One region of the Streptomyces sp. NPDC001351 genome, then DNA from elsewhere that is predicted to be linked to it. Evidence: riboswitches for the same ligand, from Rfam matches in the RefSeq annotation. Region 1 holds a riboswitch; the other holds the start of a gene.

Region 1 (5,365 bases):
CGAGCGTCACCTTCACGGCGTCCGCGAGCTGGTTCATGCCGCGCTCGAGGCCGCGCCGCGCCTCCTCGTCGAACGCGATGATCTTGGCCATGTGAAGTGGTCCCTCCAGGACTGGGGGTGATTCCTTCGGACCGCGCCCGCGCCCGCGACGGACGGCACGCACGCCTCGTGGTTCCTTGCCCCACCTGGCCTGCGGGCCTCACCGACCCGGTCCATCTTTGTCACTCTCACCTTCAGAGTGCTAACGCCAATGATTAGCACTCGGCATGGTCGAGTGCAAGCGCCCCTCAGGGAACAGCCGGGGCGACGGGCCGCCCGGGCCCGCCGCCGGACATGCCGAAGGGCCCGCACCCTCAGGTGCGGGCCCTTCGATCAAGAACAGAAGAACGTCGCTGCAGTTAACCCGGCGCGTGCTTCAGCTGGTCGCCAGACGGACCATGTCCGCCTGCGGCCCCTTCTGGCCCTGCGAGATCTCGAAATCGACCCGCTGACCCTCTTCCAGGGTGCGGTAGCCGTCCATCTGAATCGCACTGTAGTGGACGAAAACATCCGCACCACCGTCGACCGCGATGAAGCCGTACCCCTTCTCCGCGTTGAACCACTTGACGGTGCCCTGAGCCATGCCTAACTCCCCTATTACTGGCCCTTGCACAGATCCACACTTCGCGGATCCGGGTCAGACCTCACCCCCCACGGTTGGGGGCGTGCGCCGGAACGCGTCGACCGCGGCTGAATGTATCTGTCCAACTGCCGTCTGCAACAGGTCAATCGGACGAGAATTCCGGGCACGACCGGTCCGGAATTTACGGAGAATTCGCCCGAATTCAGGGCAAGTCGGGCCCCATAAATGGAGCATAAGGCGCAAAAAACCTGCACACTTTGGCTACTTCTCGCTGCCCGAGAAGTAGGAACTCATATGCACGCGGCAAGCGGAGTCGAGCAGGTTCCCCAACTGTACCGTGCTCAACCATGCAGAATTGCCCCCTCCGCTTCTCTCACGGAGGGGGCAATTCGATGAACTCTCGGTAATCAGCGTTACCGACGGTAATAATCGGTCGTCCGACCTGTTTCGGTCAGCCTCCGGCCACGGCCGGGATGATCGAGACGCCCGCCCCGTCCGGAGTCGCCGTCTCCAGCCCCTGCTCGAACCGCACGTCGTCGTCGTTCACATAGACATTGACGAAGCGGCGAAGCTTGCCCTGGTCATCGAGAACACGCGCGGCGATACCGGTGTGGTTCTTCTCCAGATCGGCGATGACCTCGCCGAGGGTCCCACCTTCAGCAGTGACCTCGGCCTGGCCGCCGGTGTAGGTGCGCAGGATGGTGGGGATACGGACGTTGACGCTCACGATGAACCTCCGGTCGGGGTATGGCTTTTAAGGGGCACGGGGAACTACGCGAGGCCGGCCTCGCGGAACGACTCCAGGCTCGGGCGAATCGTGGCGGTGAGCCCGGTGCCAGCCACCGCATCCAGTGTCTTCAGACCGTCTCCCGTGTTGAGGACGACCGTGGTCAGCGTCGGGTCGAGGACACCGTTCTCGATGAGCTTGCGCGTCACACCCACGGTCACGCCACCGGCGGTCTCCGCGAAGATTCCCTCGGTCCTGGCGAGCAGCCGGATCGCGTCCACGATCTGCTCGTCGTTCACGTCCTCCACCGCCCCACCGGTACGGCGAGCGATGTCCAGCACATACGGCCCGTCCGCCGGGTTGCCGATGGCCAGCGACTTGGCGATCGTGTTCGGCTTCTGCGGCCGCACCACGTCGTGCCCGGCCTTGTAGGCCACCGACACCGGCGAGCAGCCCTCGGCCTGGGCGCCGAAGATCTTGTACGGCTTGTCCTCGACGAGGCCGAGCTTGATCAGCTCTTGCAGCCCCTTGTCGATCTTCGTCAGCTGCGAGCCGGAGGCGATCGGCACGACCAGCTGGTCCGGCAGCCGCCAGCCGAGCTGCTCGCAGATCTCGTACGCCAGGGTCTTGGAGCCCTCGGCGTAGTACGGCCGCAGGTTGACGTTGACGAAGCCCCAGCCCTCGCCGGCCGGGTCGCCGATCAGCTCGGAGCAGAAGCGGTTCACGTCGTCGTAGTTGCCCTCGATGCCGACGAGCTCGCCGCCGTAGACCGCGGCCATGACGACCTTGCCCTGCTCCAGGTCGTGCGGGATGAACACGCAGGAACGGAAGCCGGCGCGGGCGGCGGCGGCACCCACCGCACCGGCCAGGTTGCCGGTGGACGAGCAGGACAGGGTGGTGAAGTCGAAGGCGCGGGCGGCCTCGATGGCCTGGGCGACGACCCGGTCCTTGAAGGAGTGCGTCGGGTTGCCGGAGTCGTCCTTGACGTACAGACCGCCGGTCACGCCCAGCTCGCGGGCCAGGTTGTCGGCCTTGACGAGCTTGGTCCAACCGGGGTTGATGTTGGGCTTGTCCGCCACGTCCGCCGGGACGGGCAGCAGGGGCGCGTAACGCCAGATGTTCGCGGGACCCGCCTCGATCTGCTTGCGGAGCTCCTCGGTGTCGTAGGCCGAGAAGTCGTACGCGATCTCGAGCGGGCCGAAACACTCCTCGCAGGCGAAGACCGGGCCGAGGGGCACCTGGTGACCGCACTCGCGGCAGGAGAGCGCCGCGGCGGGACCGAGGTCGACGGTCGTGGAGTCGGTGGTGCTTGCAACAGTCTGCGCAGCCATGTGAGGCGAGGCCCTTTCTCCTCATCTTCCTCACGACGCATCTCGCCGTGAGACGGATTTGGCACCTTCCCTAGCCGGGAGCCTCGCGGAACGATCAGCATCGATCGGTTACGAGACCGGCTGGAGGGTTGCCGGGGCTTCATCGGGCCGTATCCCTCTGCCCCTCTGGATGAGCGGTATGCGGTTGTGAACGCCGGGCGACCCCGACATGCGATGGTCACCAGCGTTGTTCAAGACTGTAACGGAAGGCCAGGACAGTTGAGATAGTCGTCCGAACCGCGAGATGGATCACATGATGATCCGGTCTTCGCCGAGAGAACGCAGAGGAGCCGCCTACGTGCTGGAAGAAGTCGAGCGCTGGCTGAGCACCCGCTCCTGGTCCCTGACCGACCGCCCTCTCCACCAGATCCTCGCTGCCAAGCAGCGCACGGGACAGTCGGTCAGCGTCGTGCTGCCCGCGCTCAACGAGGAGGAGACGGTCGGCGACATCGTCGCGATCATCCGTCACGACCTGATGCAGCAGGTTCCGCTCGTCGACGAGATCGTCGTCGTCGACTCCGGGTCCACCGACCGTACGTCCGAGGTCGCCGCGGCGGCCGGGGCCAGGGTCGTCCACCGTGACGACATCCTGCCCCGTATCCCGACCGTCCCCGGCAAGGGCGAGGTGCTGTGGCGCTCGCTCCTGGTCACGAGCGGGGACATCGTCTGCTTCATCGACGCCGACCTCAAGGAGTTCTCCTCCGACTTCGTCTCCGGGATCGTCGGCCCGCTGCTCACCGACCCGGCGGTCGACCTGGTCAAGGGCATGTACGACCGTCCGCTGGCCGGCGCCCAGGGCCAGGGCGGCCGGGTCACCGAACTGATGGCGCGCCCGCTGCTCAACATGCACTGGCCGCAGCTGGCGGGCTTCGTGCAGCCGCTCGGCGGTGAGTACGCGGCCCGGCGCAGCCTGCTGGAACAGCTGCCGTTCCCCGTCGGGTACGGCGTCGAGCTGGGCATGCTGGTCGACGCCCTGCACCTGGTGGGCCTCGACGCACTCGCCCAGGTGGACGTCGGGGTGCGCAAGCACCGCCACCAGGACGGGCAGGCGCTGGGCCGGATGTCCGCCGCGATCTACCGCACGGCACAGCTGAGGCTGGCCCGCGGCCACCTCATCCGTCCCTCCCTCACCCAGTTCGAACGGGGCGAGGACGGCTTCGAGCCGCGCACCTACTCCGTGGACACGGAGGAGCGGCCGCCGATGGTGGAGATCACGGAGTACGCGTCGCGCAAGGTCGCCTGAGGCGGCGCGTTACGCGGCGTGGGCGGTGTATACGGTCCACTCGCAGAGCGCAGCCGTACGTTTGAGCGTTTACGGGCCGGGCTAGGTTGAGGCGTATGGCTTCCACGCACGGCGCTGGTCATCAGGTGCTGGTCGCGTCCAACCGCGGCCCGGTCTCGTACGAAGTGCAGGAGGACGGCTCGCTGGCCGCCAGGCGTGGCGGCGGCGGGCTGGTCTCCGGCCTCTCCGCGATCGGGCCCGACGCGGACGCCCTGTGGGTGTGCTCGGCCCTGTCCGACGGCGATCGCGAGGCGGTACGGCGCGGGGCCGGCGAGGGCGGGGTGCGGATGCTGGACATCCCGGCCGGCGTGCACGCCGACGCGTACAACGGCATCGCGAACTCGGTGCTGTGGTTCGTGCACCACATGCTGTACCAGACGCCGCTGGAGCCGGTCTTCGACGCGGAGTTCCGGCGGCAGTGGGCGTCGTACGAGACCTACAACCGGGCCTTCGCCGAGGCGCTGGCGCAGGAGGCGGCCGAGGGCGCGGCGGTGCTGGTGCAGGACTACCACCTGTGTCTGGTGCCGGGCATGCTCCGCGAGCTCCGTCCCGACCTGCGCATCGGGCACTTCTCGCACACGCCGTGGGCACCGGTGGACTACTTCCGGATGCTGCCGGACGACATCGCCGAGCAGCTTCTGCACGGCATGCTGGGCGCCGACCGGCTGGGCTTTCTGACCCGGCGCTGGGCGGACGCGTTCACGGCGTGCGCCACGGCGGTGGTGGGCGGCCTCGGGGGCACGGAGATCGGCGTGCACGGCCTGGGCGCGGACGCGGACTTCCTGCGCAAGCGCTCGCACGAGGCCGATGTGGCCGAGCGGATGGCCGCGCTGAAGGAGGAGATCGGCGCCGGCCGCAGGACGGTCGTGCGGGTCGACCGCACCGAGCTGTCGAAGAACATCGTGCGCGGGCTGCTGGCGTACCGGCAGCTGCTGGAGGACCGCCCCGAGTGGCGGGAGCGGGTCGTGCATGTCGCGTTCGCCTATCCCTCCCGGCAGGACCTCGCCGTGTACCGCGACTACACGGCCGAGGTGCAGCGGGTGGCCGAGGAGATCAACTCCCGTTTCGGGACGCCTGGTTGGACCCCCGTCGTGCTGCACGTCAAGGACGACTTCGCGCGCTCGCTGGCCGCCTACCGACTGGCCGACGTGGCCCTCGTCAACCCGATCCGGGACGGCATGAACCTCGTCGCGAAGGAGGTGCCGGTCGTCTCCGACGAGGGCTGCGCACTGGTGCTGTCGCGGGAGGCGGGGGCGTACGAGGAGCTGGCCGAGGATGCGCTGACGGTGAATCCGTACGACGTGATCGCTACGGCGGAGGCGCTGCACGCGGCGTTGTGCCTGCCGGCGGCTGAGCGGGCCGAG
Region 2 (5,365 bases), on a different contig from region 1:
AGTCGCTCACGGTGGCACCGGCGGCGGGGGCCCACGACAGCTTCAGCGTGCCGCCGCCCGGCGTCGCGGTCACGGTCGGGGCCGCGGGGACGGCGGCGGAGAGGTTGCCGTCCTCCAGGCCGCCGCGCTTGACGTGCTTGTTGGTGGGGTCGGCGACCCCGTTGTAACTGACGTTCAGAAAGCCGAACTTGGCGATCACGGACTGGGCGGCGGCGGAGTCCAGCGCCGCCGTGTGGCTGTCGTCGGTCACGAAGACGTCGTAGAGGGCCTTGTTGAAGAAGACGCTGGTCGGGTCGATGGCCCGCGTGGAGACCACGTTGGAGACGTCGCGGCCGAAGGTGGTGTCGGCGAAGAAGTCGGCGTTGGAGGAGATGGTGCCGTCACCGTTCTGGATCACCGGCGCGGTGTAGGTGCCGCTGTTCTCCTCGTCCAGCGAGCCGATGAACGCGCCGCCCGTGACGGCGGTCGAACTGCGGTCCGGGGCGGTGCCGTTGTGCTGGGCGACGAAGCTGGCGACGGAGAGCGGGACGATGTCGCCGTCGTTCTCGATGACGCTGTTCAGACGGTTCTGCTGGACCGCCTTGCCGTCGTGGTCGAGCGTGTCGACGTTGCTGCCGAGCTGGGCGTCGGTGACGCCGATGGCCTTCTGGAAGAAGGAGCGGGTGCCGGAGCCGGAGTTGGGGATGAACGGGTGGAGCGTCACCCCGCCGATCTCCGTGAGCGCGCCGGTGTAGATGTCGTGCAGCTGCTGCTTGGTGAGCTGGGCGAGCGCGGAGCCCTTGGCCGCGTAGTCCACGGCGTCGCGGGCGAAGGGGATCGCGGTCAGCGCGGTGCCCGAGACGGCGGGCGCGCTGGTGTTGCGGGCGAAGTCGATCTGGTCCTGGATGCCGACGGTGCCGTCGCTCTGAGTCGATGAGACCGCGTAGTTGCCGCCCCCGACCGAGTCGCTCAGGGCGAGGCGGCCGGCGTTGGCCCCGTTGGGACGCAGGAACTTCGGCCCGCTCGTCCGCGTCTGGATCTGCGAGGTGGTGGAGCCGGTGCCCGGCTCGGTCGCGTCGTAGGACGCGAGGGTGTAGCCGTCCGCGGTGACCGCGGTCGAGGCGTAGCTGGAGCCGTTGACGGTCTCACCGGCCAGCGCGTCCAGGACGTCCTGGGTGACGTCCGAACCGACGCCGACGAGCTGGTGGGCGGTGATACCGGCGCCCGGGTCGGCGTAGGCGCTGGTGGAGGTGAGGGCGAGCGGGGTGGCGAGCGTCGCGATGACGACGGCGGTGGCCACGGCGGAGATACGTCTCTTACGCATGGGTGAACTCCTCGGAAGGCGTGCCCGCCAGGTCGGCCGCATCCGAGCGGGGGCGCGCGGAGGCGGTGGACGCGGGCAGGGGAAAGCGCGGGAAGGCGGAAGACCGCGGGTTGAACGACCGGAAGCGACACGGTTGGTGTCGGCCGGACGTCCGGGAGGGGAGGAAAGTGCCTTGGCGTGCCCGCGCACGTGGGGGTCACGGCCGGGAGGAGTGAGCGCGCGTGTGAGTGTCGGTCCGACTCAGCAGCAGGCCACGGCGACGCTCGGGCAACAGCTGGCGCTGCCCACACGCATCAGATCGACGGCGCGACGCCGAGTCAGCGCCGGGAAGATTGTCCGGATCACGGCGGGAACAGTAGCAGCGGCCTTCACAGAGACAACACAAGTCGGCGACTATCTCGCATGGCGATACAGCATGGGCGAAACCTGAGGCTTTTACCCCGGTTTGCATACGCCGGTTTCGAGACAGGTTCGCCTTGCCGACCTGCACATTCCCTATAATTCCTATCGGATTACTAGGAAAAGACGGGTCACACTCCAAAGACGCTTGAGGAGACCACCACCATGGGCGTTACCACCACGCCGTCCCCACCCGCCTCGGCGTCCGACCCGACCGGGCCCGGCCGCGCTCACTGGTTGCGCGTGGCCCACGAGATCGCGGACGACCTCGCCATCGACGCTGCGGCCAGGGAGCAGGCGGGCAAGCCCCCCTTCGACGAGGTGTCCGGACTCCGTGAATCCGGACTGCTGAACCTGCTCATACCGGCCGAACTCGGCGGAGGCGGCGCGGACTGGCCCACCGCGTACGCCGTGGTCCGGGAGATCGCCACCACCGACGCCGCGATCGCCCAACTCCTGGGCTCCCACTACTTCCTGTCATGGAGTGCGCGGTGCTTCACCGAGCCCGACGCCGCCGCCCGGATCGAACGCCGATCCGCGACGGAGCAGTGGTGTTGGGGCGGCGGTTTCGCCCCTCGGGACTTCCCACTGACCTTGACCAGGAAAGGGAGGGGCTATGTGCTCGAGGGCCGGCAGAGCTACGCGACCGGAGTTCTGGTCGCCGACCGCCTCGCAGTGCGGGCCGAGCGGGCGGGCGACCGCGAACCAGTCGCCGTCGTCGTCACTCCCACGCATCCCGGCGTACGGATCGACGCCGCGGAAGCCTTCGGACAGCGGCTCGCGGCCGGAGGTGACGTGGAATTCGACGCCGTGCCCGTCACCGTCCACGATGTCCTCGGCTCACTCGCCGCCGACGACGACATGCTGTCACCGTCGGCCGCTCTGGCCTCGCCGATCGGGCGCCTCCTGTCCGTTCAACTCCTTCTCGGCCTCGCCGAAGGCGCACTCGCCGAAGCGCGCGAGTACAGCAGGGCGGGCCAGTCGTCCTGGCGCTCCTCCTGGCCGGACGGCTCTCCCCAGGACCCGCACGTACTGACCACCTACGGGGAACTCACGATCCTCACCCGCTCCGCCGCCGCGCTCGCCGATCAGGCACTGGCAGCCGTACACAACGGGCTGGCCCGCGCCGAAGACCTCACCTACGACGAGTATGCGGACATCTCAGTCCACGTGACGATGGCCGAGGCCGCCGCTTCCAGGGCCGCGCAGGAATCCACCAGCCGCGCCCTGGACGTCGTCGGCTCCCGCTCCGCAACCGCACGGCTGGGCCTCGACCGCTTCTGGCGCAACGCCCGGGCCCACACCTTGCACAGGCCCGTCGCCCACCAGTTCCGCGACGCCGGGGACTACTTCCTCAATGGTGCCCACCCCCCGTTCGTCCTGCCGGCCTGACCCGGAGACCAGGAACGCCGGATCAGTGACAAGGGCCACAGGCCGTCGACCGCGGAGAATCACACGCCGGCAGTCCCGCCGGACTGTCGCCCAACTTCCCACGGTCCTCCAGGAATTGCTGGGCAACTACCAGTCCACTCCGCCCCGCGGATTCGTCGCGGGTCGGCATCCGCACGAGTGGCTCGCGACGCGGACGGCAGTGGGGTCGCACCAGCCGGGGTCGACGGATGTTCCTGCATCCAGGCCGTCTTGACGCCCTGTGAAAGTTCGATCTACGGTGTGCGCGAGCTACGAGTTCCGGTGATCAAGCCCTGGCTGGCCGGACGGCAACCCTCGACGCAGCGGGGTGCCCCAGGTGAAGGCTCGGCGGATCTCTCTTTCTGCAAGTGCGCTCACACCGGCCCCGAGGCGGGCCAGAACCCAGGAGGACGGCATGGCGACAGCCTTCATGACGTGCCCCCGGCGCCATGTCGACCTGCTGCTGGTGTCCAGCTGTCTGTGTACGGGCTGACCCCGCCCTCTCCGGGCCGGCGGCGGCCCCGCCGCCCGTTCGTTTGACCCTCTCCACCCTTTTTCTCACGTGACCTCGCACGCCATGGCACACCTGTGCCACGGCTGCCTCACGCACCCCTGACGCGGAAGCAGACACTCCTGATGGCACTGAACAACGGCCCGACGCCGAACAGACCCCTTCGTTCCGGCCTGGGCGCGATATCCCTGGGCACGGCGTTCCTGGTGGCGCTGACCGGCTGCACCAGCAGCAAGGACGGAAGCACTGCGAGCTCCGCCGCGGCGATCACCATCGGTACGACCGACCAGGTCACCAGCCTCGACCCGGCCGGCGCCTGGGACGCGGGGTCCGGCACCATCGAGAGCGAGGTCTACGCGACCCTGCTCAGCCAGAAGTACGGCTCCGCGGAGGTCTCCCCGGACCTGGCCACCGGGATCAGACTGACCGGGCCCAAGGAGTACACGGTCACGCTCAGGAAGGGCCTGAAGTTCGCCAACGGCCATGAACTGACGTCGTCCGACGTCAAGTTCAGCTTCGACCGGGACCTGAAGATCGCCGACGAGAACGGCCCGTCCTCGTTGCTGTACAACCTCGCCTCGGTCGCCGCCCCGGACCCGACCACGGTCGTCTTCACCCTCAAGTCGGCCAACGACACGCTGTTCCCGCAGGTACTGTCCACGGCCGCCGGCTACATCGTGGACGAGCAGGTGTTCCCCGCGGACAAGATCCTCGACGACAAGGCGATCGTCACGGCCAAGCCGTGGAACGGACCGTACGGCATCAGGAGCTACGACAAGAACTCGCTGGTGTCCTTCACCGCGAACGCGGACTACAAGGGCCAGTTGGGCACACCGAAGACCAAGAACGTCCAGCTGAAGTACTACACCGACGCCAGCAACCTGAAGCTTGACGTCCAGCAGGGCACCATCGACGCCGTCTACCGCACACTCACCACCGCCGACCTGGACGACCTCGCCAAGCAGAAGGGCATCAAGGTCCACACCGGCTCCGGCAACGGCATCCGCTACATCGTCTTCGACTTCACCACCCAGCCGTACGGCACCAAGACCAAGAACGCCGATCCGAAGAAGGCGCTCGCCGTCCGTCAGGCCGTCGCGGACTCCGTCGACCGGGCCCAACTCGCCCAGCAGGTCTACAAGAACACCTACCAGCCGCTCTACAGCTCCGTCCCGGACGGCCTGACCGGGGCCACCCCCTCCTTCAAGTCGCTCTACGGCGACAAGAAGGGCGGCCCCGACAAGGCCGCGGCGGCGGCCCGGCTGAAGGCGGCGAAGGTCACCACCCCGGTCACCCTCAACCTCCAGTACAACAGCGACCACTACGGCTCGTCCTCGGCCGACGAGTACGCCCTGATCAAGTCCCAGCTGGAGGCCACCGGCCTGTTCAAGGTGAACCTGCAGTCCACCGAGTGGACCCAGTACGGCAAGGACCGCGTCAAGCACCTCTACCCGCTCTACCAACTGGGCTGGTACGCCGACTACTTGGATGCCGACAACTACCTCTCGCCCTTCTACTCGGCCAACAGCTGGGTCGCCAACGCCTACGACGACTCCGCCGTGCGCGCGCTGATCAAGAAGGAGGAGACCGAGACGGACGCCGCGAAGCGGACCGAGCTGCTGAAGCAGGCGCAGGACAAGGCCGCCGCGCAGGTGCCGCTGCTGCCGCTGCTCCAGGGCTCCACCGCCATCGTCACCCGCACCGACATCAGTGGTGTGCCGGACGAGCTGGACGCGACGTAC

The links. Region 1 has a riboswitch for S-adenosylmethionine ahead of thrC (threonine synthase). Riboswitches for the same ligand answer to the same signal wherever they lie in the genome.
Region 2: it holds a riboswitch for S-adenosylmethionine, as region 1 does, so the genes downstream of both, ACFY1U_RS36335 (ABC transporter substrate-binding protein) here and thrC (threonine synthase) in region 1, are expected to answer to the same signal.

The regions. Positions count from the first base shown of each region.
Region 1 covers NZ_JBIAWS010000008.1:393,507-398,871, forward strand. Annotated here, with positions in the region: gene groL (chaperonin GroEL) at 1-91, opposite strand, end outside; gene ACFY1U_RS29870 (cold-shock protein) at 416-622, opposite strand; gene ACFY1U_RS29875 (MoaD/ThiS family protein) at 1,074-1,349, opposite strand; gene thrC (threonine synthase) at 1,394-2,680, opposite strand; SAM riboswitch class I at 2,699-2,856, opposite strand; gene ACFY1U_RS29885 (glucosyl-3-phosphoglycerate synthase) at 3,018-3,962, shown strand; gene ACFY1U_RS29890 (trehalose-6-phosphate synthase) at 4,058-5,365, shown strand, end outside.
Region 2 covers NZ_JBIAWS010000012.1:79,817-85,181, forward strand. Annotated here, with positions in the region: gene ACFY1U_RS36325 (Ig-like domain repeat protein) at 1-1,303, opposite strand, end outside; gene ACFY1U_RS36330 (acyl-CoA dehydrogenase family protein) at 1,868-3,094, shown strand; SAM riboswitch class IV at 3,381-3,489, shown strand; gene ACFY1U_RS36335 (ABC transporter substrate-binding protein) at 3,749-5,365, shown strand, end outside.